Regions from separate parts of the Micromonospora vinacea genome, predicted to be linked through region 1. Evidence: riboswitches for the same ligand, from Rfam matches in the RefSeq annotation. Region 1 holds a riboswitch; each other region holds the start of a gene.
What was found. Region 1 has a riboswitch for cyclic di-AMP ahead of IW249_RS01450 (coiled-coil domain-containing protein). Riboswitches for the same ligand answer to the same signal wherever they lie in the genome.
Positions count from the first base shown of each region.

Region 2: linked by a shared signal. The riboswitch ahead of IW249_RS12005 (coiled-coil domain-containing protein) and the one ahead of IW249_RS01450 (coiled-coil domain-containing protein) in region 1 are both predicted to bind cyclic di-AMP.
Region 3: linked by a shared signal. The riboswitch ahead of IW249_RS19520 (C39 family peptidase) and the one ahead of IW249_RS01450 (coiled-coil domain-containing protein) in region 1 are both predicted to bind cyclic di-AMP.

Region 1 is NZ_JADOTY010000001.1:300,427-309,905, forward strand. It holds gene IW249_RS01440 (HelD family protein) at 1-1,015, shown strand, start outside; gene IW249_RS01445 (cation diffusion facilitator family transporter) at 1,122-2,039, shown strand; cyclic di-AMP (ydaO/yuaA leader) riboswitch at 2,182-2,313, shown strand; gene IW249_RS01450 (coiled-coil domain-containing protein) at 2,319-3,383, shown strand; gene IW249_RS01455 (hypothetical protein) at 3,526-4,035, shown strand; gene IW249_RS01460 (SRPBCC family protein) at 4,187-4,651, opposite strand; gene IW249_RS01465 (1-phosphofructokinase family hexose kinase) at 4,841-5,818, shown strand; gene surE (5'/3'-nucleotidase SurE) at 5,815-6,642, shown strand; gene IW249_RS01475 (STAS domain-containing protein) at 6,661-7,023, opposite strand; gene IW249_RS01480 (hypothetical protein) at 7,410-7,553, shown strand; gene IW249_RS01485 (hypothetical protein) at 7,720-8,118, shown strand; gene IW249_RS01490 (cellulose binding domain-containing protein) at 8,272-9,479, opposite strand, start outside.
Region 2 is NZ_JADOTY010000001.1:2,492,616-2,502,094, reverse strand. It holds gene IW249_RS12050 (alpha/beta hydrolase) at 1-437, opposite strand, end outside; gene IW249_RS12045 (hypothetical protein) at 560-829, opposite strand; gene IW249_RS12040 (ArsR/SmtB family transcription factor) at 826-1,173, opposite strand; gene IW249_RS12035 (CsbD family protein) at 1,337-1,510, opposite strand; gene IW249_RS12030 (heavy metal translocating P-type ATPase) at 1,585-3,831, opposite strand; gene IW249_RS12025 (DUF8832 domain-containing protein) at 3,844-4,791, opposite strand; gene IW249_RS12020 (heavy-metal-associated domain-containing protein) at 4,805-5,014, opposite strand; gene IW249_RS12015 (metal-sensitive transcriptional regulator) at 5,111-5,407, shown strand; gene IW249_RS12010 (YibE/F family protein) at 5,704-7,074, shown strand; cyclic di-AMP (ydaO/yuaA leader) riboswitch at 7,241-7,371, shown strand; gene IW249_RS12005 (coiled-coil domain-containing protein) at 7,376-8,395, shown strand; gene IW249_RS12000 (carbonic anhydrase) at 8,452-9,180, opposite strand; gene IW249_RS11995 (helix-turn-helix transcriptional regulator) at 9,407-9,479, shown strand, end outside.
Region 3 is NZ_JADOTY010000001.1:4,117,933-4,127,411, reverse strand. It holds gene IW249_RS19535 (bifunctional cytidylyltransferase/SDR family oxidoreductase) at 1-597, shown strand, start outside; gene IW249_RS19530 (CDP-glycerol glycerophosphotransferase family protein) at 631-2,301, shown strand; gene IW249_RS19525 (alpha/beta hydrolase) at 2,306-3,052, opposite strand; gene IW249_RS19520 (C39 family peptidase) at 3,184-4,032, opposite strand; cyclic di-AMP (ydaO/yuaA leader) riboswitch at 4,267-4,408, opposite strand; gene IW249_RS19515 (hypothetical protein) at 4,693-5,463, opposite strand; gene IW249_RS19510 (hypothetical protein) at 5,596-6,012, opposite strand; gene IW249_RS19505 (acyltransferase family protein) at 6,105-7,340, opposite strand; gene IW249_RS19500 (glycosyltransferase family 2 protein) at 7,640-8,803, shown strand; gene pseI (pseudaminic acid synthase) at 8,937-9,479, shown strand, end outside.

The sequences.
Region 1 (9,479 bases):
GCCGGCCTTCGAGGCGGAGATCGCCGAGCGGTCGGAGTTCCGGGAGTTCCTCAAGGCGTGGTGGCCCCGGCTGCACCCCCGGCACGTGCTCGGCTGGCTGGCGCAGCCCGACCGGCTGCGCCGCTACGCCGGGGGCATCCTCTCCTCGGCGGAGATCCGGCTGCTCAACGCCGCGTACCGGAACCTGGACTCGGCCGGGCTGACCATCGCCGACGTGGCGCTGCTGGACGAGTTGGACGCCCTGCTCGGTAAGCCCGCGCAGGCGGCCAAGGCCCGACGCGACCCGTTCCAGCTCGCCGGCGGCGTGCGCGAGTTGAGCACGCTCGGCGAACGGCAGCGGGCCGCCCGCGCTGCAGCCCGGGAGCGTCCGGAGGACTACCGGGAGTACGCGCACGTGGTGGTGGACGAGGCGCAGGACGTCTCGCCGATGCAGTGGCGGATGATCGGTCGACGCGGCCGGCTGGCGTCCTGGACCGTGGTGGGCGACCCGGCGCAGACCGCGTGGACCGGCGACCCGGAGGAGCTGACCCGAGCCCGCGACCAGGCGCTGGGCCGGCGCAAGCGACACGATTTCACGCTCACCACGAACTACCGCAACTCGGCGGAGATCTTCGCGGTGGCAGCGGCGGAGATCCGTCGGCTCTACCCCGACCTGCCGCTGCCGACCGCCGTCCGCTCCACCGGGGTCGAGCCGGTCGAGCTTGTGGTGCCCGCGTCGGGGTTGGAGACCGCGACAGTGGAGGCCGCCGCCGGCCTGCTGGCCGAGGTGGAGGGCACGGTCGGGGTGATCACGCCGGTCCCCCGCCGGGACGAGGTCGCCGGTTGGCTCGGCGCACTCGGCGCGCCGAGGTTGCAGGTGGTAACCAGCCTGGAGGCCAAGGGCATGGAGTACGACGGGGTGGTGCTGGTCGCCCTGAGCGAGATCCGGGCCGATCCGGGCGCCGGGGTACGCACCCTGTACGTGGCGCTCTCCCGGGCCACCCAGCGGCTCACCACCATCGACCCGACCGGCTGACGTGTGCGGACTGCCGCCGGCGGGAGGCGCTGCCCGTACACTTGCACACATAGCGATGTGAGCATACATTTGACCGGGTCCCGACCAGCGGCGGAAGGTGGTTCTCGTGGGCGCAGGTCATGACCACCACCATGGGTCCGTCGCCAATGCCGCACACCAGCACCGAGGTCGACTCTGGGCGGCGTTCGGGCTGCTCGCCACCCTGATGGTGGTCGAGGCGGTGGTCGCCCTGCACACCGGCTCACTCGCCCTGCTCTCCGACGCCGGGCACATGTTCACCGACGTGCTCGGCATCGGGATGGCGCTCGCCGCGATCACGGCGACCCGGCGGGCCACCGGCGACCCGCAGCGCACCTTCGGGCTCTACCGGCTCGAGGTGCTCGCCGCGCTGGCCAACGCCGTCCTGCTCTCCGGCGTGGCGATCTACGTGGTGATCGAGGCGATCCGCCGTTTCGGCGACCCGCACCAGGTCATCGCCGGCCCGATGCTCGCGGTGGCAGTGCTCGGCCTGCTCGCGAACGTCGCCGCCTTCGCCCTGCTGCGCGCCGGGGCCCGGGAGAGCATCAACCTCCAGGGCGCCTACCTGGAGGTGGTCGGCGACCTGCTCGGCTCGCTCGGCGTCATCGGCGCGGCCCTGCTCATCACCGTCACCGACTGGTGGTGGGCAGATCCCCTGGTCGCGGTCGCCATCGGCGTATTCATCCTGCCGCGCACCTGGCGGCTGGCCCGCGCCGCCATCCGCATCCTGGTGCAGGCCGCCCCGGAGCACCTCCAGGTGACCGCCGTGCACGACCGACTGGCCGCCGTCCCGGGTGTCGTCGAGGTGCACGACCTGCACGTCTGGACGCTCACCTCGGGCATGGAGGTGGCCTCCGCACACCTGACCATGGCACCCGGCGCGGAGGTCGGCGCGGTGCTCACCGCGGCGCGTACCGCCCTGCACGACGACTTCCGCATCGAGCACGCGACGTTGCAGATCGAGCCGGGCGCCGCCTCCGGAGCGTGCGGCTCCATCGAGTGGTGAGGGCTTTTCGGAGCCTTCCTCCGCTCTTGCCGTAATTTTCCGTGGTGACGCACGCACCGTCCGTCACATTGGCTGCAGCCGCCCCACCGGCACCGGTAGGCTCGGTCCCGGCCTCCACCAGGCGGCGCCTTCCCGGCGCCGGTGGCGGCCGCCGCCTAATCGCCCAAGCGGGCGAACCGGGGAACCATGTTCCTGGGGTGTATCCGCGTCAGCGGTAGGGATCTTCCGTCCCGAACCCGTCAGCTAACCCGGTCGGCGGCTGACGGAAGGACATGCGCAGTGGCACCAGCACGACCACCCGCCGCCCGACTGGCGGCCCTGATCGTCGCGATGTTCACCCTCGGCGTCGCGCTCCCGGCCGGCACCGCCTCGGCCGCTCCCCCGACCGGCCTGCGGGCCGCCGCACCCGACTCAGACGAGGAGGGCGGCACCCCTGCGTTGCGCGCCCAACTCGAGGCCGCCAGCAAGGGCTACCTGGACGCGAAGCGCGCCCTGGACACCTCAGTGAAACGGCAACAGCAGCTCGCCACCCAACTGAAGACCATCGAGGTCGAGATCGGCCAGCGCAACGGCAAGGTCGGCGAGATCGCCGAGGTGGCGTACCGCACCGGCCGGCTCGGCGCGATGTCGGCGCTGCTCAACAGCAACACCCCGGAAGGCTTCATGGACCGGGCCGCCGCGCTGGACGCGGTGGCCGCCAACGAGGACCGGGTGCTTCGCGACCTGCTCGACAGCAAGGACAAGGCCAACCGCACCCGGGTGGCCCTGGACGGCGAGATCAACGAACAGCGCAAGCAGGTCGCGGTGATGGCCAAGCGCAAGGACCAGGCCGAACGGGCCCTGACCGTGGCCACCACGCCCAAGCCGCAGACCACCGCCGACGCCGGCTCCAACCGGGGCACCTCCAGCGCCAACGCGAAGGCCGCGCCGCGCAACTCCGACGGCTCCTGGCCCTCCGAGTCGTGCAGCGTCAACGACCCCACGCCGGCCAACGGCTGCATCACCCCGCGCACCCTGCACGCGCTCAACCAGGCCAAGTCCGCGGGCTTCACCCGGTACGTCTCGTGCCACCGCCCCAGCGGCTCCGGTGAGCACCCGAAGGGCCGGGCCTGCGACTTCGCCGCGCAGAAGAACGGCTTCGGCGGAAACGCCACCGGCGGCGACAAGACGTACGGCAACAACCTGGCCGCGTACTTCATCCGCAACGCCGACCGGCTCGCCGTGCTCTACGTGATCTGGTACAGGCAGATCTGGCTGCCCAGCAGCGGGTGGAAGTCGTACAGCGGGGCGCACGGCACCCCGTCCACCGACCACACCAACCACGTGCACCTGTCGGTCTACTGACCCACGCGTCGTGATGCCTGTGAGCCACCGGGACGGCTCACAGGCATCACGCGTGTCCGGGGCCGGGCTACGTCGCCGGGCGTACCCCTGATGTCGTCGCTCGTCGGACGACCCGGCCGGGGCCGGCGGGCAGCATCGGCGTATGCCTCGGATCCGACCCGCCACCCGCAAGGCGCTGCTCACCCTGCACCTCGTCACCTCGCTCGGCTGGCTGGGCGCCGACCTGGTGCTACTCACCCTCGGCATCGCCGTGCAGCGGGGCGCCGACCCGGCGGTGGTCTATCCGGTCACGGCCCTGGTCGGGACGCTGCTGTTCGCGCCGCTGAGCGTCCTGGTCTGGCTGATCGGAGTCGCCAGCTCGCTGCTCACCCCGTGGGGCCTGCTGCGCCACCGGTGGGTGCTGGTCAAGCTGGTGCTCACCACTGTGATGGTCGGGCTGGTGCTGTTCCTGCTCACCCCCAACCTGCGCCACGCCGGAGCGGTCGGCGCCGCCCTGCCCGCACGCGATCGCGCCGATCTGGTCATCGCGCCGGCGGTGTCGACCAGCCTGATGATCATCGCGACGGTGCTGTCCACCTACAAGCCGTGGGGCCGGCGTCCCGCCGCCCGAACCACCCGCACGAACCGCGCTCGCGCCGAAACCACAACCTAGGTGCCTCCGCCCGCAGTACGCGCCAAGGCCACGGCCTGTCCTGCGCCGCGATCTTGCACTTGCTGTCCCGACAAAGGGGGCATCTCACCGATATCGACAACCGGAACTGCAAGATCGACGAAGCGGGTGCGCGAGCCTCGGGGCGCCGGGTTCAGGTGGGCGGCGGGTTGCCGGTGCGGTCGAGGGCCGCGCCCAGCCGGGTGGCGAGGGCCAGGTGAGCGGCTTGCGCCTGGCGGAACGCGTAGCGGAACAGTGGCGTCGGCGCGGTCAGGGTGATCTCGACGTCGATGCGGACCAGGCCGTCCGGCTCGGCGCGTAGTCGGGTGTGGTTGCGCACGGTGGTGGCGGGCCACTGGCGGGCCACCATGACGATCTCGTCGGCCTCGCTGATCAGCACGTCCGCGTGGTAGGTGGTCCGAAAGCGCAGCGGACCGGCCGCCAACCGGTCGTTGATCGTGTAACTGGCCTGGGCGCCGGGCCGGGGCGGCACCCGGCGGACCCGGACGATCAGCGGATGCAGCTCGCCCTGCCGGGTCAGGTCACTGAGCAACGCGGCCGCCTCGGCGGGTGAGCACCGGGCCTGGACGGTGTAGCTGAAGGTATCGCTGCTGAGCACACCGTCTCCCGCCGTCGTTGGTCGCCCGATCGTCCCGTACCGATGTCTGCCTGGCAACGCCCGGCGGCCCCCAGCGCCGCGCCGGACCGGGCGGATGCGACGACCTGTCACCACCTGCGCCATTAAGGTCGGTTAGTACAAAATCTTCCGAAGATGCCGGAGGGCGGCCAGCATGAACGGCGACGACCGATGAGCGGGCACGTGATGGTCTTCGCGCCCACTCCACAGCTGACGGTGACAGTGGACCAGCCCAACGACCACCCCGAGCTGCACCTGCACCCCGGCGGGCAGGGCGTCTGGCAGGCCCGGATGGTGATCTCCCTCGGAGTCGACGTGGTGCTCTGCGCCGCCCTCGGCGGTGAGATCGGCCAGGTGCTGGAGCCGCTGCTGGTCAGCGAGGGCGTCAACCTCAAGGTGGTGGTCCGTGACTCCGGCAGCGGCGGATACGTGCACGATCGCCGGGAGGGCTCCCGGCAGGAGATCGCCGACGTGCCCGGACAGCCGCTGAGCCGGCACGAGATCGACGAGCTGTACAACCTCGCCCTCGGCGAGGGCCTACGGGCCTCGGTGAGCATCCTCAGTGGGCCGAACGAGCCCTGGCTCGTACCCGCCGACCTGTACCGACGCTTCGCCGCCGACCTCGGCGCCAACGGCGGCCGGGTGGTGGTCGACCTCTCCGGCGACCACCTCGGTTCGGTGTTGGAGAGCGGGGTGTTCTTCCTCAAGGTCAGTCACGAGGAGTTGATCCGCGACGGCCGCGCCCGCAGCGACGACACCGAGGAGCTGACCCGGGCCATGTACGAGCTGCACGCGGGCGGCGCCGAGACGGTGGTGGTGAGTCGCGCCGACCAGCCGGCGTTGGCACTCATCGACGGGGAGTTGTTCCAGGTCGAGATGCCCCGACTGGAGGCCGCCGACCCGCGCGGCGCTGGTGACTCGATGACCGCCGGGGTGGCTGCCGTCGTGGCCAGGGGCGGTGACATCAGGACCGCCATCCGCACCGGGGCCGCCGCCGGCGCGCTCAACGTCACCCGGCACGGCCTGGGCACCGGGCGGCTGGACTCGATCACCGGCCTGGTGGACCGGGTTCGGCTGGTGCCGGCAGACAGTCGGCAACAGGAGCGGACCACCCCTGACGAGTTGGCCGGCCGGGTGGTCGAGCGATGACAGTGCGGGTGCTGATCACCAACGACGACGGGATCGCGGCACCTGGCATCCAGGCGCTTGCCTGGGCGGCCCGGCAGCGGGGCCTGGACGTGGTGGTGGCCGCGCCGATGGAGGAGGCGAGCGGCACCAGCGCCGCGATGAGCGCCGTGGAGCGGGACGGGCGGGTCGTCGTGAACAACCACCCGCTGCCGGACCTGGCGGGGGTGCCGGCGTACGGGGTCGCCGGGTCCCCCGGCTTCATCACGCTGATCGCCCTGCACGGGGCGTTCGGTCCACCGCCGTCGGTGGTGCTCTCCGGGGTCAACCGGGGCGCCAACGCCGGCCGGGCGGTGCTGCACTCCGGGACCGTGGGCGCCGCGTTCACCGCCGCCACGAACGGCTGCCGGGCGATGGCGGTCTCCCTCGACGTGCTCTCGGCCGGTGAGGCGACGGCCGCGAGCGGTGGCGCGGCGGTGGACGCCGCCGCCCGGGTACGCGACGCCGAGCGGCACTGGGGCACGGCCGCGCGGGTCGCCCTGGACCTGCTCCCCCGGTTGACCTCCGCGCCGATGGAGAGCGTGCTCAACGTGAACGCCCCGGACCTGCCGCACGGGCAGTTGCGCGGGGTGCGGCGAGGCAGCCTGGCCAGCTTCGGTCAGGTGCAGATGACGGTGGCCGAGTCCGGCCACGGGTTCGTCCGTACCTCGCTGGAGGAGCCGGGGCAGGCCGCACAGCCCGGCACGGACGTGGCGTTGCTGGCCGCCGGGTACGCGTCGGTGACGGCCATCCGGGCGGTCACCGAGGCGACCGACATCGACCTGACCGGCCTGGACGAGCAGCCCTGACGGAGTGCCGCGGCGCGCTCAGGCGCCGGGCAGCACCTCGGGGGTGGCGGCGCCGGCGAAGTAGGGCTCCGGGGCACCGAAGAGGCCGAGCAGACCGGTCACCCACAGCTGCCGGTGCACGAACCGGCTCGGCTCGGTGACCACCAGCTTGACGTCGCTGACCTCGGCCGTCTGGAAGCCGGCCACCATGGCGCTGATGCCGACGGAGTCGATGAAGGTGACCAACCTCATGTTGAGTTCGATGCGCAGCGGGCGGCCCTTGGCCAGCACCTCTGCGATCGCTTCGCGCACCTCGTACGCTGTGTCGACGTCGATCTCGCCCCGAGGGGCGATCTCCACGACACCACCGGACAGAACCGACTTCACGATCGACAGGCTCACGCGAGCACCTCCACCCGCCCGTCCCCCGGGCGCCTCATCAGTACGCGGGCCGCGACCGAGAGTATTCCTCCGACGGCCTCGGTCGCCACCCCTCGGGATGAGCAATTCGCGGATCCGGGCCCACAAAGCCACCCATATCCGCACTTTTCAGTATCTGATTACTCAAGACTTTTTGTTATTTGAGCACCGACGATCGGTCGTGACCGACGCGCCGCCGAACCAGGGTAGCGGTCCGCGGCCGGCACACCCGACAACCGGTCCACCACCTACACCTTCCCCGTGTGCCGTCGGCGTGTCGCCCACCGCCGGCCGGCGGCGATCCACGCCCCGGTTGCCGACGCGTCCTAGCATCGGCCGGGACACCACCGCGACGGAGAGGATCTTCGATGATCAAGCGACTTGCCGGGCTGGCCGGCGTCGGCGTTCTGCTTGCCCTCGTCCTGGCCTGCGGTTTCGGTGGCGGGGGCGACGATGACGACGATGACGACGACGACTTCGCCCGGGGCGTGGCCGTGTCAGCGGTGCGCTGAGTCGGGGGCCGGAGTTCCGCTGCCCCGAATTACCGGTGCTCCGCGGCGGTCGGGGTTTGCGGCCGGCTGACGCGGGGCACTGCGGGGTAGGCGACACCGTGACGCGCTGGAAAGACGCCGAAGTCCGAAGTGGCCGGCGGCTTCGGCACCTGAGGAGGTAACCACGATGTTCGGAACCAACCTGCTGGACCGCCGCAGCAAGCCGGAGCGGATCGCGGACCAGGCCTGGGAGCACCTGCTCTCAGCCGTCAGCTACGCCGGAGACAGCGTGCGGGACACCGCCCGCTCGGCCCGCCAGAACAGCAGCGACCTCGCCGACGGAGCGGGTGACCTGGTGGGATCCGCGGCCGAGGAGGCGCGACGCCGCGCCTCGCTGGCCTTCGACGCGCTCGCCGGCCGCCAGCCGGCACTGCCCTGGACGCTCCTGATCGGCGCCGCGCTCGTCGGGGCGGCGGTCGGCTGGGCCGTCGGCTCCGCCGCACGGGCCGCCGGCAGCCGGGACGACCGCGCCGTCGAGGACGTGGAGTTCGTCGACGTCGACCGCCCCAACTCCCCCGCCGTCTGAACGACAGCACCACTGCGGGCCCCGATCGACTCAGGTCGATCGGGGCCCGCTGCGGTAGTGGGGTGGGACCGGTCCGCCGGGTGCCGGACCCCTCAGGCGGCCCGGCGGACCGGTGCTTCGTGGTGATCCGGGGTTCCGGCCCGGATCACCTGCTCAGCGACTCGTGCAGGTGATGGCGGCCGGGGACGTGTTGCTGCCAGTCCACGAGCCGAGGAAACCGGCGGTGGTGCTGGCCCCGGCGGCGAGCGCGCCGTTCCAGCCACTGTCCCGGACCGACACGGCGGCCCCGGTCTGGGTGTGGGTGCCGCCCCAGAGCTGGTCGATCCGCTGGCCGTCGGCGAAGGTCCAGCCCAGCGTCCAGCCGGCGATGGGGGCGCTTCCCGCGTTGCGAACCACCAGCTCGGCCTGGAATCCGCCTGACCAGGAGCCGGTCACCCGGTAGGTCGCCGCGCAACCAGTGGATGGCGGCGGAGTGGTCGGGGGCGGAGTGGTCGGGGGCGGGGTGGTGGGCGGTGGGGTCGTCGGCGGTGGCGTGGTCGGGGGCTCGCCGCTGGTGGGGTCGGCGACCAGGATGCCGCGACCGTTGGTGCCGAGGTAGACCCGACCGTAGACCCGCGGGTCGCCGGTCAGCGCCTCGGTCGGATTGCCGTACTGGTGGCGGTCGTCGTTGACGCGTACCCAGGTCGCGCCGGCGTCGTCGGAGCGGTGCACGCCCGGTTGACCGTTCACTGTGCCGTAGAGGAACACCGCAGGGTTGGTCCGCCCGGGTGCCGCCTTGCCGAAACCGACGTTGCCGGAGGCGCTGACGCCGTCCAGCCTGGTGAAGCTGGCGCCGGCGTCGGTGGAGCGCCACAGACCACCGGGCCCGGCCAGCCACAGTTCGCCGGCCCGACCCGGCAGGGCCTTGAACCGCACGTCGGTGGTGGGCAGCCCGGTCGCCGCGGTCGGGGTGAAGCTGGCCCCGCCGTCGGTGCTCCGGTAGAAACGCCCGCCGCTGAAGCCGTAGAACCGGGTGGGGTCGACCCGGTCGGACTCGATCGTGGCGTTCGCCGGGATGCCGGTCGAGGCTGCCCAGGAGTTGCCGAACCCGACCGAGTGGACGACGCGTTGGCCCGCGTCACCGGGTGCCCAGACGAAGCGGCTGCCGTCGGCGGCGGCGGCCACCGTGCCGCCCAGGTTGACCCCGGACGGTTCGGTGCCCTGGAACCAGGTGGCGCCGCCGTCGGTGGAGAAGGCGACATGACTGTCGTTGGGCCGGTCGGCGTCGGTGAAGTTGCCGGCGCGCACCAGCACCGCGGGTTTGCTCTCGGCGTAGTCCAGGCTGGTGGTGCTCGTGAACACCGGCTGGGTGAACAGCATCG
Region 2 (9,479 bases), 2.2 Mb from region 1:
ATCAGCTGCGGTTGCCGGGCGAGCAGGTCCCGGGCACAGACCACCGGGTGGCTGTCGCCGGTGCCGCGGGGGTCGAAGCTGACGATGTCGAACCGGGCACGCAGGTCGTCGCTGAACCGGGAGCTGCCGTTCACGACCCGGTCGACACCGCTGTCGCCCGGCCCGCCGGGGCCGAAGATCAGCGTGCCTTCCCGGGTGGCCGGCTTGGCGACCCGGCGGGCCAGCGACAGGTCGAAGCGCTCACCCCGGGGTTGGTTCCAGTCCACCGGCAGCGACAGGGTGCCGCACTCGGCGCTGTTGTCGGTGGCGCAGGGCCGCCAGTCGATAGTCGGGGCGGGCTGTGGTCGGGCGGCGGCCGGGCTCGCCGGGGTCAGGCCGGCGGCCGTGAGGGCCAGGGCGACCGCCCAGCCGACTGCGGATTTGCGTACGCGCAGCATGAGGTGCTGTCCTCTCCTCGAAGGAGCGTTGCGGTGAAACTCGCCCGCTGGGCGAGGTGACGCTGCTTCCACCCGGGCCGTCGAGTAGCCGCTCGACGGCCCGGGGCCTCTCGTCCGCCCTGTCAGTCGACCTCGCGCAGGACGCGTTCGAGCGTGGTCATCCGGGTCTCCATCCCGCCCAGCCGGCCATCCATCGCCGCGAGCAGTCGGGCGTTCTCCGCCTGGGCCTGAGCTGCCGTCTCGGCGAGCCGGCGGTAGTCGTCCGCCCGGTCCGCCTCGTACCGGGCCCGCCGGGTCTTGGCGAGCTGCACGACTGTCACAGTGACCACGCTGATCAGGAAGCCGAAGATGCCGATCGCGCCGACCACCTCGGTCCAGTCGTGCTCGCTCATCGCTGTGCTCCCGGCTGCTCGCCCGAGTCGGGCACTGTCAGCGTCTCGACCGCCGCCGCGATGACCGCGGGGGTGAGTGTGAGCACGAACGGCTCCACCTCGTAGTAGTTCATGGCCTTCCCGTCCTCCGACAACTCCAGGCGGGCGGTGACCAGCCCGGCCGCCGCCAGCTTCCGTAGGTGGACCTGCAACAGCGCCCGGCTGATGCCCAGTTGCCGGGCCAGCCCGCTGACGTACGCACGCTCGCGGGCCAACGCGGCGACGACCCGCAGCCGGTGCGGGTTGGCCAGGGTGGCCAGCACCCGGACCAGGTCGTCGCCGGTCGGCGGTGGAGCGGTGCTCATAACCAGCCCTTGCACATGCCAAGAGAAGTTAGCAGGTGCCGGCGTGCGGCGGTGTGGGACGGAAGCGGAATCAGGGGGATCTCAGGGTCGGCGCAGGAGGCCGGACACACAGCACGCCGGGCCGGTGATGATCACCGGCCCGGCGTGCGGGTTACGTCGTACGTCAGCTCTTGAAGGCGTCCTTGATCTTCTCGCCCGCCTGCTTGAGCTTGGCGGTGGACTGGTCAGCGCGACCCTCCGCCTCCAGCTGCTCGTTGTCGGTGGCCCGACCGGCGCCTTCCTTCAGCTTGCCGGTCGCGTCCTCGGTGGCGTTGTTGATCTTATCGTCGAATCCCATTGCCAACCTCCATTGCGAGCGTCGCTACAACAACAGAGGTACCCCCGCCGTCACCGGCCCAACCATTACCGTCGTCACAGATCGGCAGCGGCCGGGCGAAAGCGACGCAGGCGCAGGCTGTTGGCCACCACGAAGACCGAGGACAGCGCCATCGTGGCGCCCGCGATCATCGGGTTGAGCAGGCCGGCGGCGGCCAACGGCAGGGCCGCCACGTTGTAGCCGAACGCCCAGAACAGGTTGCCCCGGATGATGCCGAGGGTGCGACGGGACAACCGGATGGCGTCCACCGCGGCGTCCAGGTCGCCCCGGACGAGGGTGAGGTCGGCCGCCTCGATCGCCACGTCGGTGCCGGTGCCCATGGCCAGCCCCAGGTCGGCCTGGGCCAGTGCCGGCGCGTCGTTGACCCCGTCACCGACCATCGCCACCGACCGTCCCTCGGCCTGGAGCCGCTTGATCACGTCGACCTTCCCGGCCGGCAGCACCTCGGCGATCACCTCGTCCACGCCCACCTCGGCGGCGACCGCGCGCGCCACTGTGGTGTTGTCCCCGGTCAGCAGGACCGGGGTCAGCCCCAGCCCACGCAGCCGCGCCACCGCCGCCCGGCTGGTCGGCCGGACCACGTCGGCGACCGCGAGCACGCCCCGGGCCCGCCCGTCCCAAGCGGCGACGATCGCCGTACGGCCGGCGGCCTCCGCGTCACGCACGGCCCACTCGACCTCCGGCGGTACGTCGAACTCGCGCTCGCGCAGCAGCCGGACCCGGCCGACCAGCACGGCCTGGCCGTCGACAGTGCCGGTCACGCCCAGCCCTTCGAGGTTGCCGAAGGCGGTCACCGGGGGCAGCGCGCCCGCGTCGGTGGCAGCGGCGGCGATCGCACGGGCGATCGGGTGCTCGGAGGCGGCCTCCACCGCCCCGGTGAGCCGGAGCAGTTCGGCCCGGTCCACACCGCTGGCCGGCACCACGTCCACCAGTGTCATCCGGCCGGTCGTCACGGTGCCGGTCTTGTCGAGCACCACGGTGTCCACCCGGCGGGTCGACTCCAGCACCTCCGGGCCCTTGATCAGCACGCCGAGCTGGGCGCCCCGACCGGTGCCGACCAGCAGCGCGGTCGGGGTGGCCAGGCCGAGCGCGCAGGGACAGGCGATGATCAGCACGGCCACGGCCGCGGTGAACGCGGCGGTCGGGCCGGCCCCGGTGCCGAGCCACCAGCCGAGCGTGCCGACGGCGAGGGTGATGACGATCGGCACGAAGACCCCGGAGATCCGGTCCGCCAGCCGCTGCACGGCCGCCTTGCCGCTCTGCGCCTGCTCGACCAGGTCGGCCATCCGGGCGAGCTGGGTGTCCGCGCCGACCCGGGTGGCGGTGACGATCAGCCGCCCGCCCGCGTTGATCGTGGCGCCGACCACGCCGTCGCCGGGGGCGACCTCGACCGGCACCGACTCACCGGTGAGCATGCTGGCGTCGACAGCGGAGGTGCCCTCGTCGACCACCCCGTCGGTGGCGATCTTCTCGCCGGGGCGGACCACGAACCGGTCACCGACGACGAGCCGGTCCACCGGGATCAGCGTCTCCACGCCGTCACGCAGCACCGCCACGTCCTTGGCGCCGAGGTCGAGCAGGGCGCGCAGGGCGGCACCGGCAGTCCGCTTGGACCGGGCCTCGAAGTAGCGACCGGCCAGGATGAACACTGTGACCCCGGCCGCCGCCTCCAGGTAGATGTTGCCGGCACCGTCGGTCCGGGTGATGTCGAAGCGGAACGGGTGCGTCATCCCGGGCATCCCCGCGTCACCGAGGAAGAGCGCCCAGAGCGACCAGCCGAACGCGGCAAGGGTGCCGAGCGACACCAGCGTGTCCATGGTGGCGGCGCCGTGCCGCAGGTTGGTCCAGGCGGCTCGGTGGAACGGCAGCCCACCCCAGACCACCACCGGGGCGGCCAGGGTCAACGACAGCCACTGCCAGTAGTCGAACTGCCAGGCCGGGACCATGGCGAGCAGTACCACCGGCACACTCAGGGCCACCGACACCCAGAGCCGGGTACGCGGCCCCCGCAACGGGTCCACCGGGGGTTCCGCGCTGGGCGGGGCCGGCAGCGCCGCCGTGTAACCGGTCTTCTGCACTGTCACGATCAGGTCGTCCGGGGTGACGCCGTCGGCGTACCGGACTGTCGCCTTCTCGGTGGCGTAGTTGACTGTGGCGCTCACCCCGTCCATCCGGTTGAGCTTCTTCTCGATCCGGGCGGCGCACGCGGCGCAGGTCATCCCGCCGATCGCCAGTTCGATCCGGTTCGGCGCCTCGGGCAGCGGTCTGCTGGTGGTGGTCATCGTCTGGTCCCGTCAGTCGTGTCCGTGCCCGGGGGTGCCGTGGTCGGCCCCGCCGGTCGGTGCGGGCCCGCTCGGCGTGGGGGCGTCTCCGGTCGGGGCAGCACCGGCGATCACCGTGAACTCGGCGGTGTGCACCCGTCCCCCGTGCTGGAAGTCGAGGTAGATCCGGTAGCTGCCGGCCGAGGGCACCTCGGCGAGGAAGGTGACGGCCGGACCGGGCCGGGTGCGCCCGTCGCCGGGAGTGCCGTCCGGGTGCACGTGCAGGTACGCCAGATCGCCCCGGCGCAACGCCACCAGGTGCCCGTACGCGCCCAGGTAGGGCTCCAGGTCGGTGACCGGCTGCCCGTCCCGGCTGACGGTCAGGGTCAGCGACGACGTGCGGCCGGGCTGCGGCGTACCGGCCAGGGTGACCGTGTAGCCGTCGACTGTGGTGCTGGTCGCCGGGGCGGGCAACTGTCGTTCGGTCAGCTCGCCGGGGACTGTCACGTCCACGCCGAGGGTCAGCGGCTCACCTCCGGTCGGGGTGAAGTCGGCGAACGCCCGCCACTGCCCGGGGCCGGTCAGCGGCGTGTCGACCCGCCAGGTGCCGTCCGCTGTCAACTCGGGGTGCACGTGCCGGAAGCCGGAAAGGTCCCGTCGGGCGACGATCAGGTGCATCTGCTTGTCGTGCGCCACCTCGTACCGGGTGACCGGGCGGCCGTCCGGGCCGGCGATCCGGAAGGCGAATTCGCCGGCCGGGGCGTTGACCGGTTCGAGGGTGTAGCCCCGGTCGGAGACGAGCAGGCCGCCGGGAAGCCGGGCGGCTGTCTCGTCGTGCTCGCCCGTCGCATGGGCGGCGTCGCCGTCGTGCCGGCTCTCGGCGGCCGGGGCGGGGTCGACGACCCGGCCGATCCCGTAGGTCGCGCCGAAGACCGCCGCCAGGCCGACGGCGAACCCGGCCAGTCTCGTCACGGTGCGCATGCCGGCCCTCCGATCACGCGTCGACGAGGTCGTAGCCGGCCTCGTCGACGGCGGCCCGGACGACAGCGGTGTCCAGCGGCTCGTCGCTGCTCACCGTGACCCGGCCGGCCGCGAGGTCGACCTGGACGTCCCGCACACCCGCGATGGCGCTGACCTCGGCGCTCACCGCGCTGACGCAGTGCCCGCAGGTCATGCCCTGCACCTGGTACGTCGTGTTGACCATTGGATCGTCTCCTCTTGCGGTACCGGTACCCGGTGGGGGTATCCCATCGGGACACGACCGTACCATACCCCCTGGGGGTAGGCTATCCTGGTCGGCATGACCGCACCCACCCCGATCCGCGGATACACCGCCAGCAAGGACCAGCTGCTCGCGCGGCTCCGCCGCGTCGAGGGGCAGGTCCGGGGCATCGAGAAGATGGTCGACGACGACCGCTACTGCATCGACGTGCTCACCCAGATCTCCGCGATCCAGGCCGCCCTCGACAAGGTGGCCCTGGGGCTGCTCGACGGGCACGCCCGGCACTGCATGCACGAGGGCGCCGCCGAGGGTCGAGCCGACGAGATGGCCACCGAGATGATGGCTGCGGTCGGTCGGCTCATGAAGCGCGGCTGACCGCCGGGGCCGCCACGCGGGCGGTTCGGGCACCCGACACTCCGCCACGACCTGCGACGCCCAGGTTGGCTGGCTAGCATCTCCCACGATGGCCCTCCGCATGCCGCCGTACAGCCGGGCACCCTCGCCGCCACGACGTGGCGTCGTCCCCGGTCGACCGGGCCGAGCACTGACCCTCCGTGATCAAGTGATCATCAGGCAGCGATCCGTCCCGCCGTCCGCCGCGTTTCCACAGCAACGGTGAACCGTCCGGACCGCTGACCCGTATCCCGCACCGGATCGTTGGGAGTCTCACCTTGGCCGCCGACCACACTCACAGTGCGCCGTCCGCCCCACCACGGGTGCGACGGATCCTCGTCATGACGGTGGTCCCCCTCTTCGTCGCCACAATGCTCGCCGCGGCGCTGCTCTGGCCGCGCGGCGGGTCACCGCAGACCGATGGTGGTGCGGACGTGCCGCGCTACCCCGGCACCGTCACCCAGGTGGTGAGCGAGCCGTGCCCGCCGACCCCGTCGGTTCCCGAGGGCACACCGAGGGTCGGCGACGGACGGTGCGGCACCGTCGACGTCCGGGTGGACGACGGGCCGACCGCCGGCAAACAGGTACGGACACCGGTGCCCGACGGGCCCGGCGCACCCCGGGTCGAGGTCGGCGACGAGGTCATCCTGGTCGAGCTGGCCGACCCCACCGACCCGACCACCAGCAACTGGAACATCGCCGAGCACCAACGCGGCACCCCGATGGTGTGGCTGGCGGTGGTCTTCGCGGCCGCGATCGTCGCGTTCGGTCGATGGCGAGGCCTGGCCGCGCTCGCCGGGCTGGCCGCCAGCTTCGCAATCCTGCTCACCTTCGTGCTGCCGGGCATCGGCGCCGGCCGGTCACCACTGCTGGTGGCGGTGGTCGGCGCGGCCCTGATCATGTTCGTGGTGCTCTATCTGACGCACGGCGTCACCGCACAGACGTCGGTCGCGGTGCTCGGCACCCTGGGCAGTCTGGTGCTGACCGGCGTGCTCGCCACCATCGCCACGGCAGCGACCCACCTCACCGGTTTCGGCAGTGAAGACGCCACCACCCTGTCGATGTTCCAGGGCGACGTGGACCTGCACGGCCTGCTGCTCGCGGGGATCATCATCGGGTCGCTCGGGGTGCTCGACGACGTCACTGTCACCCAGGCGGCCACCGTCACCGAACTGGCGAACGCCAACCCCGGGCTGACCCGGTTGCAGCTGTACCGGGCGGCCACCCGGGTCGGCCGCGCGCACATCGCCTCCACTGTCAACACCATCGTGCTGGCGTACGCGGGCGCGTCGCTACCCCTGCTGCTCCTGCTCACCGCCGACGCACGGCCGATCGGGCAGATCCTCACCAGTGAGTTCCTCGCGCAGGAGATCGTCCGCAGCGCGGTCGCCACCCTCGGTCTGATCGCCGCCGTACCGCTGACCACCGGGCTGGCCGCCGTGGTGGCCGCCGCCGGACGCAGCGATGCCCCACCGTCCACCGACGCTCCCTCGCCCCGGCCCCAGCCGGACCGCACGGAGGCACTTGCCGCACTCAGCTCACCGCGGACGACCGGCTCCGACGAGCCGGACCGGACGCGGACCACACCCCCATCCGAGGCCACCGACCGGTGGCCGGAGTCGAACAGGAGCACGGATACGGCATGGTGACACTCCTCAGCGTGACCAGATCGGGCACCCACCCTGAGAACCGCGTCACTGGTCACTCAACGCTATGGCGAAATGACGCTTTTGGTCGGCATCCAGGCGTAGCTCACCCGGTCGACTCTCGGGTAACCTCGCTGCCGGTTACCGATGAAGGCGCGAAGCGGCGCCTGCGGTGCCACCGCCCAATCGCCAGCCGGCGAGCCGGGGACCCAGGTATCTGGGGTGAATCCGCGTCAGCGGTAGGGGCCGCTTCCGCCCCGAACCCGTCAGCTAACCCGGTCGGCGGTCGACGGAAGGGAACATTGTGACGGCACCCCTACGCCGCTGGTTGACACCCGTGGTGGCCGTGATCGCCGCACTGACAGTGCTCGCCGGGCCGCTCCCGGCACACGCCGCCCCGACGAACCCCACACCGTCCGGGCACGAGGAGGACGGCGAGCCCAAGCTGCTCAACGACGTCATCGAGCAGGCCAACCGCGACTACTCCGCCGCCAAGTCCAAGCTGGACAAGTCCAAGAAGCGGCAGAGCGAGCTGGCGGCAGAGGTCAACCGGGCCAAGGCCGACCTCGACGCGTTGGCCCCGCAGGTCGGGCAGATCGCCGCCCAGGCGTACCGGACCGGCCGGATCGGCGCGGTCGCCATGCTGCTGGAGAGCGACGCTCCCGACTCGTTCGTCCAGCGCGCCGGGATGCTCGACGAGATCAACATGGTCAACGAGAAGAAGCTCTCCGAGGTCAACGAGGTGAAGGCCCGCGCCGAGCAGGCCAAACTGGCCCTCGACACCGAGGTCCGCGAGCAGCAGAAGCAGACCGCCCTGATGGCGAAGCGCAAGAGCGAGGCCGACAAGGCGCTCTCCCTCGTCGGCGGCAAGGGTTTCACCGGCGGCCTGGTGGATGCCACCTCCAAGGTCGCGAAGATCGGCCCGGGTCGCACGGCCGACGGTGACTGGAAGCCCCAGTCGTGCAGCGAGAACGACCCCACCACGTCCGGCTGCGTCACGCCGCGCACGCTGCACGCGTACAAGGAGGTCAAGGCGGCCGGCTTCAACCGGTTCGTCGGCTGCTACCGCCCCGGCGGGCCGTGGGAGCACCCGAAGGGCCGCGCCTGCGACTGGTCGCTACAGAAGAGCGGGTTCTCCCCGTGGCACAACAACGACACCCGGACGTACGGCAACAACGTCGCCGCGTTCCTCATCCGTAACGCCGACCGGCTCGGCATCTACTACGTGATCTGGAACCGGCAGATCTGGTTCCCGGCCACCGGCTGGAGTTCGTACAGCGGGCCGTCGAACCACACCGACCACGTCCACATGTCGTTGCTCTGACCCGCACGATCCCCGTCGAGGGCCGTTCCGCGTGACGCGGAGCGGCCCTCGACGCGTCAGACGGTGGCGGGCGCGGTCGCGTCGGTCGACCCGGCCGGGCTGTCCAGCGTCGCGAAGCCGGCCGGCATGGCGGCCACCGGGCGCACCGCTCCGGCGGCCAGCCGGTAGGACACCCCCACCACCGCGCATCGCCCCCGCGCCACCTCGTCGGCCAGCACCGGGGACTGCCCGAGCAACGTCTCGACGGTCTGGGCGATGTGGATGTCGACGATGCCGTCGATGTCGTCCACGCCCTCGGCCTGGGCCCGGCGCAGGCTGGGCAGCACGGCGTCGACCACCGCGCGCAGATGGCCACTGGGTGCGGTACCCGTCGCGACGGACTCCCGGGCCGCCTGCACCGCACCGCACGAGTCGTGGCCGAGCACCACCACAAGCGGAGTGCCGAGCACTGTCACCGCGTACTCGACGCTGCCGAGCACCTCGGGACCGGCGGTGTGCCCGGCCGTGCGAACAACGAACAGGTCGCCCAGCCCCCGGTCGAAGATGATCTCGGCAGCCAGCCGGGAGTCGGAGCAGCCGACGATCACCGCGAACGGGTGCTGCCCGTCGGCCACGGCGGCCCGGTGCCCGGCATCCTGGTTGGGGTGGCGTGGAGCACCGTCGACGAAGCGCCGGTTGCCGGCGATCAGTTCGGCGTACGCCCGGGTCGGCTCGCTGAGCGCGGACGCCCGGTCGGTGGTCCGCTGCGGACCCGGCTGACCACCGACGCTCCCGGTTTGACTCATCCCGCACCTCGTCTCGACGCATCTGACCTGGTCAAGCCGGCTTTCCGCCGGCCGGGCGGCGGGCGCTGGCTCGGGCTCCACCGTCACACGCACGGTAAGATGCGTCAAGGGATGCGTGATTTAGATTTCATACGTTGACTTTGGCCACCCCCTGGGCAACCTTCCCGTGGCAGGGCCGGCAAGACTCTCGCGAAGGCAGGCGGACATCCGGAAGGGCGGTTCCACGATGGCGAGCACGGTGACGGGCGACACCGGCAGCGGGCGGAACTGGACGTTCCTCACCAATCACGGGCACGTCC
Region 3 (9,479 bases), 3.8 Mb from region 1:
CACGTGGAGCGGGCCGAGGACGTCGAGGCCGCCCTGACGACCGCCTTCGAGGCCACCGGCCGGATCGACCACGTGGTGGTCACCGCCGGCATCCTGGAGAAGGGCGCCCTCGCCGAGATGGACGAGGAGACCATGGACCGGCTGCTCCAGGTCAACTTCGTCGGCCCGGTGACCATCGCCCGCCAGGCCCTCCCGTACCTCCAGCAGACCAAGGGCCAACTGCTGCTCTACACCTCCAGCTCCTACACCCGGGGCCGGGCCCGCTACGCGCTCTACTCGGCCACCAAGGCCGCCCTGGTCAACCTCACCCAGGCGCTCGCCGACGAGTGGGCCGACGTGGGCGTACGTGTCAACTGCATCAACCCGGAGCGCACCGCCACCCCGATGCGGACGAAGGCCTTCGGCGAGGAGCCGGAGCACACCCTGCTCGCCGCGGAGGCCGTCGCCCAGTCGTCGCTGGACGTGCTGATCTCCGACCTGACCGGTCAGGTGATCGACGTACGCCGGGCGCCCGGCGACGGGCCCACGCCGAGCGTGCCGGCCCAGGCCGGGTCGGGTCGGGTCGAGACGCCGGCCGGCGCGACGTCCGCCAACTGACGCCGACGGCTGCGGAACCACGAACGGAGCGACATGCGCGGCGACCTGGTCCGAAAGCTGGCCGCCCGGTGCCTGACCACCGGGTTGGCAGTGCTGGCCTTCGTCGTGCTGGCGCTCACCGGCGCCACCGGCTGGGGGCTGGCGTTGGCCGTCGCCGCGCTGGCCGCCTCCGCCGCTGAGCAGCGAATCCGGCCCAGCGCCGACCTGGTGGCGGAGACCACGTTGATCGCCGCCGCGATCCTGGTCGGTTACTCCCGGCGGCTGGACGACGGGCTCGACCCCGCGCTGGTCGCCACCGGGCTGGTCCTGCTGGGGCTGGTGCTGCTGGTGGGGCCGCTGCGCACCGCCGGCAGCCTGGAGATCCGTTCGGCCAACCTGCCGGTACGCAACTGGACGGCGCTGATCGCCGGCCGGCTCGCCACGGCCCTGCTCGGGCTGCTCGCCGCCCTGGCGCTCGCCGCCGCGCTGGCCCTGCCGGCCGGTGTGGCGCTGGCCGCCAGCCTGCTGGTCGGCGCGGGAGCCGGCGCTGTCGCACTGGACCTGGCCCGGCGGCGGTTCCGACCGCGGGCCGGTGGCGGGTCGGTGGCCGCCGCGCTGCGCCGGCACCAGCCGGAGTTCCTGCTCTACTTCTCCGCGCCTCCCGGGTCGGAATACCAGGTCACCATGTGGCTGCCGTACCTGGAACGGATCGGCCGGCCGTTTCTGGTCATGCTGCGCGAGCCGGAGTTCCTGGCCCCGATCGCGGCGGCCACCGACGCCCCGGTGGTCTACTGCCCCACCCTGGGGGCGATGGATCAGGCGTTGGTGCCGAGCCTGCGGGCGGCGTTCTACGTCAACCACGGGGCGAAGAACAGCCACTGCGTCCGCTTCACCCAGCTCACCCACATCCAGCTGCACCACGGCGACAGCGACAAGGCGCCGAGCGCCAACCCGGTGTCGGGGATCTTCGACCGGATCTTCGTGGCCGGGCAGGCGGCGATCGACAGGTACGCCCGCGCCGGGGTGCAGATCCCTGCGGAGAAGTTCGTGGTGGTGGGTCGCCCACAGGTCGAGTCGATCGAGGTGGGCTCCGAGCCCACGCGCGGGTTGGCGCACCCGACGGTGCTGTACACCCCGACCTGGACGGGGCACCACGCCGACGCCGACTACTGCTCGCTGCCGGTGGCCGAGGGCCTGCTGCGCCGACTGGTGGAGCGCGGCGCGACGGTGATCCTGCGGGCCCACCCGTACACCGCGCAGAACCCGGCATCGGCCCGCCAGTTGGGCCGCCTGACCGAACTGCTCGTCGCCGACCGGGCCCGCACCGGCCGCCAGCACGTGGTCGGCGCGGCAGCCCGGGAGCTGAGCCTGACCGAGTGCGTCAACTCCGCCGACGCGCTGGTCTCCGACGTGTCCGGCGTGATCTCCGACTTCCTCTACTCCGGCAAGCCGTACGCGGTCACCGACATGGGCGACGAGGGCGACCGGTTCGTGGAGCGGTTCCCGCTGGCCGGATCGGGTTACGTGCTGCGCCGGGACATGTCCAACGTGGACGAGGTGCTGACCGCGCTGCTGGACACCGACCCGCTGGCCGAGGCCCGCTGGGCCACCCGCCGCCGCTACCTGGGTGACTTCCCGGCCGAGTCGTACGCCGAGGCGTTCCTGACCGCCGCCCGCCGGGAGCTGACGCCCGCCGAGACACTGACCGCCTCCGCACCGGCGTAGCCGCTCAGCGGTAGGGGTCGAGCAGCGCCAGCACCGCCGCCGGGTCCTCCACGTGCGCGTTGTGCCCGAGGCCGGGCAGCGTGGCGACCGGTACGCCGTACTCCTTGAGTTGTTCGTCGGTGACCATCGGGTCCTTCTCCCCGCGCGCCAGCACCACCGGTACGTCGGTCGCCGCCAGCAGCGCGGCCAGGTCGGGCTCGCCGACGGCGAAGGCGGTCGGGTCCATGGCGAGGCGCCACCGGCCGTCGACCTGGCGCAGCCCGGCGTCCACCACCGGGTGGTCCGGTGAGACCAGGCCGGCCAGCCCGGCGACGCGCAGGTAGCGGCGAGCCGCCTCGGTGCGGCTGGCGAACCAGCTCACCGGTCGGGCGGCGACCTCGGCGGCGCGGGTCAGCTCGGCGGGTGACCAGAGCGCCTTGATGCCCAGCCCGACCACCGCGTCCACCGGCGTTCCGGCGTCGCGGGCGGCCAGCGCCAGGCCGACCACGCCACCCAGCGAGTGCCCGAGCACGACCAGCCGGTCGTCGGGGGCGAGGGCCTGCGCGATCTGTTGGGCGAAGCCCGCGAAGGAGTACGACGGCAGCGGCGGCGCCCAGCCGTGTCCGGCGAGGTCCGGTGCAAGCCACCGCCCGGGCCAGTGCTGCTCGAGGTACGGCGCCCAGGGCAACCACACGTCCCCGGTCGCCCCCATGCCGTGCAGCAGCAGCAGGACCGGCCTACGGCCGGCGTGACCACCCGATTTCTCCACCACGGCCGCAGTCTCCCACGGTTCACGGCCCGGTACGAGAGCCGTCGATGGCGTTACCCGGGCCCGCGCGGACAAAGACCGCGGGCGCCGGCTCCTTGTGGGAGACGGCGCCCGCGGCGGTCAGCGTGCCCGGGTCAGGCGGAGTAGCCCCGGCTGGTGATCCAGTTGGCCAGGTCGATCGTGGTGATCCAGTACGACGGGTCGGCCGGGTTCGCCGAGTCGGCGATCCGCACGGTGCGACCGTTGTCCTTGTAGCCCACGACGGCGATGTAGTGCCCGCCGCCGTAGGAGTGCCAGCCACCGTCGGTGTCGGTGGCGTCCCCGACGACGTTGGCCACCACGCCACGGCCGTCGGTGATGGCCTTCACCACGTCGGCCTGGAGCCGGTCCATCTGTGCCGGGCTGGGCGAGCCGGGGAACATCCGGGTCCGGTACGGGGAGCCCTTCACCTCGGCGTTCAGCACCCGGGTGGTGTCCTCGGCCGAGTTGGTGCCCATCTCGGTGGTGCCCAGCTCGGCGCCGAGCTCCTCCTGGGTGCGGTCGATGCCGGCGGCGCTGAGCGCGTTGCGGGTGGCCGCCGGGCCGCAGTTGTAGTAGGTGTTCTGCGCCTCGTAGTCGTAGTCCAGCACCTTGGTCGCGGGCGGCTTCGGCCGCTCCGGCTTCCGGGTCAGGTCCGGGTTGCTGCTGGCCTTTGCGGCGGGTGACGCGGTGCTGGTGGCCGGGGCGGCAGTGGTCGGCGCGGTGCCGGCCGAGGGGGACGCGTCCCGGGCCTCGCCACGGGAGGCGGCGACGTCGCTGCGCATCTCGGCGACAGTGGTCGCGGTGCGCTGGCCGGCCGGGGCGTCGTCGGCCGTGGTGAGCAGGGCGCCGGTGGTGGTGGCGATGGCGAGGGCCGCGGCGGAGGCGGCGACGATCTGGTACGGGCGCTCGGTGACGAGGCGACGGAGCTGACGCTTCACTGTGTGCTTCACGGGGTCCTCCACGGATCGGGGGGAGAGCGGCACACCGGGGCCGGACCGGTATCCGGGCAGGCGCCAGCGCGCGGACCGTGGTCCGCGGATGGTGAACCGCTCAGGGGAACGCCCGGCGCGGCCGGGCGGGAAAGGCGATGACCCGGGGGGGTCAGCTCACCGTCACTGGACGAGTGAGCGGGTGCACCGCCGCGCCGTGGAGGCGAGGGAACAACCGAGGGGTGGAAAGGTGCTGCACGAGGATGGGACTCCTTCCGACACCGCCTACCGGGTTAGCTGACGGATTCGGGCGGGAAGATCGCCCTACCGCGGGCCGTGGCTCGCGGATTCACCCCGGACTTACTGGTGGGTCCCCGGTTCGTTGATCACGATTAAGCGGGTCGGTGCGGCGTCGCGTCTTGCGATCGGTTACCGCACCGGACGGGACGACACTACTGGCCGCTTCACGCCCTGCCAAGCCAGGTTCACCTGCGTAAACCTCAATTGGCGCGACAATTTCTGCGCGTATTGCCGATGATGTGACTCGATGGGACAACCGGTTACGGTGACGCCTGCGGTCGACAACCGGACAGGCCGCGAAGAAGGCGACCATAATCGCGGGAACAATGCCGCCGATCGCGCCGACCGTCCGATTCCGCTATTGGGTGACCGGCCTCACATCACGGATCGGGCTCAACTCACCCGGGCCGGGCGCCACCGTGCCACGACGGCGGGTCGCATCGCATCGGCCACCGACCGGCGAGCGGGCACCGGGGTCGGACGCAGCCGGGCCGCCGCCGCGTACGCCTCCTCGGCGAGGGTACGGGCCGACTCGGCGGCCAACTCCGCGTCGCGCCAGGCGGCCCGCTCACGGCCGGCAGCCACCTGGTAGTCGGCCAGCCGCGCGTCCCGGACCACCCGGCTGATCAACACCTCCTGCTCGACAGGGTGTCGCCGGGGATCCCAGCCACGGCGGTGCCCGAAAACGTCGCTGAGCTGGGCCATGGTCAGGTCGCCCCGCCAGTACGCCGCCATCGCCGCGCGGTGCAGAAAGCGTTCCCGGGCGGCGTACTCGGCGGGGGTGTGCGGGGTCTGCGGGGTGGGCAACACCCCGGCCCCGGCGAAGCGACGCGCTGCGGTGTCCGCCTCGTCGTACCCGGTCCAGGCCCGCTCCAATTGCTCCTGAGCGGTCTGCCAGGCCGCGCGTCGGCGCCGGGCGGTGGTGGCCGCGCCAGCCGCGGCGACGGCCACCTCCTCGGCGTACCGGCGCACGTCGACGGCCTCGGCGGCGGCCATCTCCCGGACGGTCGGCCCGGCCGGGGGCGGATCGTCAGCGGGCCGCTCCCGTTCGGGGCGGGCGGCCAGGACGGTGAGGAGGCCCAGGGTCAGCAGGAACAGCGTCGACCAGATGGCGGCGGCCTGCGGCACCTCGGTCACGAACTGGTAGAAGACGACGGTCTCCATGGTCGGCACCTCGGGGAGAGAGCAGTGCGATGGGGAGCCGCACCGACCAGCGGGCCAGTATGGGCCACGGGTCGGCGGGTCAGGGAACGGTGGGTCGACGGGGCGCGGTGACGGGACGGTCGTCCCGGTGGCTCAGCGCCCGGGTGGGGCCCGGGAAGCCCGACCGCTCGCAGCGTCGACGAGGGGCAGCCGGTCGGACCCGGCCGCGCGGACCGGCAGCACGCCGGCCGCGATGGTGCCCTGGTCGCCGGGGAGCGCCACCGGCGTGTCGACCGACGATGTCGGGACCGACTCCTCGGCGGCCTCCGGCGGTATCGCCTGGCGCGCCGCACCGTGCGCCCCGACCTGCCGGCAGGAGGCCGCCAACGGCCCGGCGGCGACGGAGGCCAGCACCGCATTCGACGTCGGCACCGGGCTGGGCGTTGATCCGGCGGCCGTGGCCGGGCCTGCGCCGAGCGCCAGGGCCGCGACGACGGCGAGGCTGGTCAGCACCCGCGTCGCCCAGCGCGCCACCCACCACAGCGGACAGGTGAACGCGACCGGAAGCACGGCACCAGGCTACCGTCGTGCCGACCCGGGCGCACTGGCCACGGGCGTGTCGGATCACGCCGCGCCGACCCCGCTGACCAGGGTGGACGCTGTCAGCGCAGGTCGACGTACGGTGATCGACCGCCGGCCTGACCGACCTCGTCGGCAGCCCCGCCGGCCTCGCCGCGGGCGCTGCTCGCGGGGTCTCGGGCGTCGTCGTCGCCAGCGGTGCGCTGTCGGGGGACGGGCGCCGGACGGGCCGCGCGGCGCGGCGCGAGCCGGCGCATCATCGGGGTCTCGACGAAGCGGTGCAGCAGGCCGGCGAGGATCAGGTTCGCCACCAGGAAGCCGAGCACCACGGCCGGGCCACGCCAACCCTCGAAGCCGATCCCCCAGGTTCCGCTCCAACGCAGCACGCTCGTCATCACCAGCACGTGCACCAGGTAGAAGGCGAACGAGACCTCACCGAGCCAGACCAGCGGCCGGGACCGCCACGGCGAGCGCCGACCCCGCACGTCCGCGTCCGCGGCGGCGGTGATCACCAACAGGTACGCGACAGCGAGCAGCGTGGTCCACAGCTCGGCACGGATCCACTGCGCGGCCGTCACCCAGGTGACCAGGAAGATTCCGCTGGCCACGGTCAGACCGGGACCGCGCCACAGCCCCCGGCGCATCAACTCGGCCGCCACTGCGCCCAACCAGAACTCCAGCGACCGCACCGGCGGGAAGATCTGGGTGAACCACCACCGACTCACCTCCGGCACCAACTCCTGCGCCGGCCAGAGCGCGAGGATCAGCAGCGGCAGCGCGACGATCAACGCCCAGAGCAGCTTCGGTCGGGCCCGGCGCAGCAACGGCAGCGCCAGCGGCAGACAGAGGTAGAAGAAGAACTCGCAGGAGAGCGACCAGCTGACGGTGTTGATGCTGTAGAACCAGCCCGGCCGGGGATCCCACGCCTGCAACAGCAGCAGATTCTCCAGTGCGGCCGCCGGTAGGACCGGGTCGGCGAACCACCAGGCGACCACCAGCGTCGCCGCCCACAGCACCAGGTGGTTGGGGTAGATCTTGGCGATCCGGCGCCGCCAGAAGGTACGCCGGGAGTCGCCCTCGCGGGCCGACCAGACCAGCACGAAACCGCTGAGGATGAAGAAGAACTGCACCCCGGAGAGGCCGAGGGTGAACAGCGCGTCGATCACGGCCTTGTAGTCCGGCTCGGCGATGATCCGCATCGTGCCGGCGTGGAAGCCGAAGACCAGCAGGGCGGCGATCCAGCGCAGCCCGGTCAGCGAGGGCAGCCGGGGCAGCGCGGGTGCGGGCCGGACGTCCGACGTCGCGGCGACGCTCGTCATGCCGGGATCCCGGCGCTCGGCAGGGTCACCAGCACTGTCGTAGCCTCCTCGGCGCGGCGTCGGACGGCGCGACGGCGACGCCCGCGACGGCCCGGCAGGGCCGCACCGAGGCACCCTACCGGGTCACTCCCGGGTGAACCGGACGCGTCCCACCCGCCCCACCAGGCCCGCGTTCCCCGGACCGGGGATCGCCCACCGGAGGGCGTTCACCTTCCGCTGGGCGGGAGTTCAGAGATTCCACCATCGGCGGCAACGTCAGGTTCCGGGGCCGGCCACCCGGGTCGTCGAAGGTGGCGGACGTGGTCAATGAGCCGACGCACGCACCGCTGTTGAGCATCGTCGTGCCCGTGTACGGCGTCGAGGCGTACCTGTACCAGTGCCTCGAGTCGATCCGGGCCGACATCCCGGCGGGCGAGTCGGAAGCGGTCGAGCTGATCGCCGTCGACGACGCCTCCCCGGACGGCTGCGGCGACATGCTCCGCTCCTACGCGGTCGGCCGCGACGGCGTCCGCGTCGTGCACCTGAGCAGCAACGTGGGTCTGGGGTTGGCCCGCAACGCCGGGCTCGACGTGGCCACCGGCCGGTACGTCTGGTTCGTCGACAGCGACGACTGGTTGCCGCCGGGCACGATCGCGGCGGTGCTGGACCGGTTGCGCCAGCACCAGCCCGACGTGCTGATGCTCGACCACCTGCGGGTGCACGAGGACGGCCGACGGGAGGTCGACGCGAGCAGCCCGCTGCTGCGCGGAATTCCCGGCGTGACCCGGCTGGCCGACCAGCCGCAGCTGCTACGGGTCCAGCACACCGCCTGGAACAAGGTGGTCCGCCGGGACTTCATGGACGAGCTGGAGCTGCGGTTCTTCCCCGGCTGGTACGAGGACATCCCGTTCAGCCACCCGCTGCTGATCGGCGCCGAGAAGGTCTCCGTGCTGGACCGGGTCTGTTACCTGTACCGCCAGGGCCGGCAGGGCGCGATCACCTCCACCCGCAGCGGCCGGCACTTCGACGCCTTCGCCCAGTACGAGCGGCTGATGGACTGGGTCGCCCGGAAGCACCCGGACGAGCGGTTGCAGGCCGAACTGTTCGAGCTGATGATCAGCCACTACCTGGTGGTGGTGGGCAACGATGGCCGGCTGCACCCACACCTGCGGCGCGACTTCTTCCACCGGGCAGCCGCGCACTACCGTCGGTACCTGCCCACCGGCGGGTACCCGCTGCCCCCGGGCGTGACCGGGCTCAAGCACCGCCTCGTCGGGCGGGGTGACTGGTTGGCGTACTCGGCGCTGCGCCAGGCCCACCGGGTCGCTGGTCGCCTGCGTCGGCCTGGCCCGGCGGTCGGCGCCGACAGCGGTTCGGCCGCCGCCGACGAGGACCCGGCCCGAGCGGCAGGCACCGCGCCGACGCGCGACGCCGGGCTCGCCCCGGAGCGACGCGACGCGCTGGCCGGTGGCCGGCTGCCGTGATCGACCCCACCACAGAGCACGCCGGGAGCCGGGGCGGCTCCCGGCGCCCCGGTTTTCCAGGTCGTCCGCCCGCCGGGTGGACGACGACAGCACCACCGCACCCCGGTGCGGGCGTACCTGAGCAGAGGTCGGAATGACGGCGACAATCAAGATCGGACCGCACGCGGTCGGTGCCGGGGAGCGACCCTTCGTGGTCGCCGAGATGTCCGGCAACCACAACGGCGATCTGAACCGGGCGCTGGCCATCGTCGACGCGGTGGCCGAGAGTGGCGCGCACGCGCTCAAGCTCCAGACGTACCGGCCGGACACGATCACCATCGACGTCGACACCCCGGCGTTCCGGATCTCCAGCGGGCACGAGCTGTGGGGCGGAGAGAACCTGTACCGCCTCTACGAGCGCGCGCACACCCCGTACGAGTGGCACGCCCCGATCTTCGCGCGGGCCCGCGAGCGCGGCCTGACCGTCTTCTCGTCGCCGTTCGACGCCACTGCCGTGGAGCTGCTGGAGTCACTGGACGCGCCCGCGTACAAGATCGCCTCGTCTGAGCTTGTCGACCTGCCGCTGATCCGGCTGGTGGCCAGCACCGGCAAGCCGATGGTGATCTCCACGGGGATGGCGACGGTCGCCGAGATCGACGCCGCCGTGCGCACCGCCCGGGCCGGTGGCGCGGCGGGC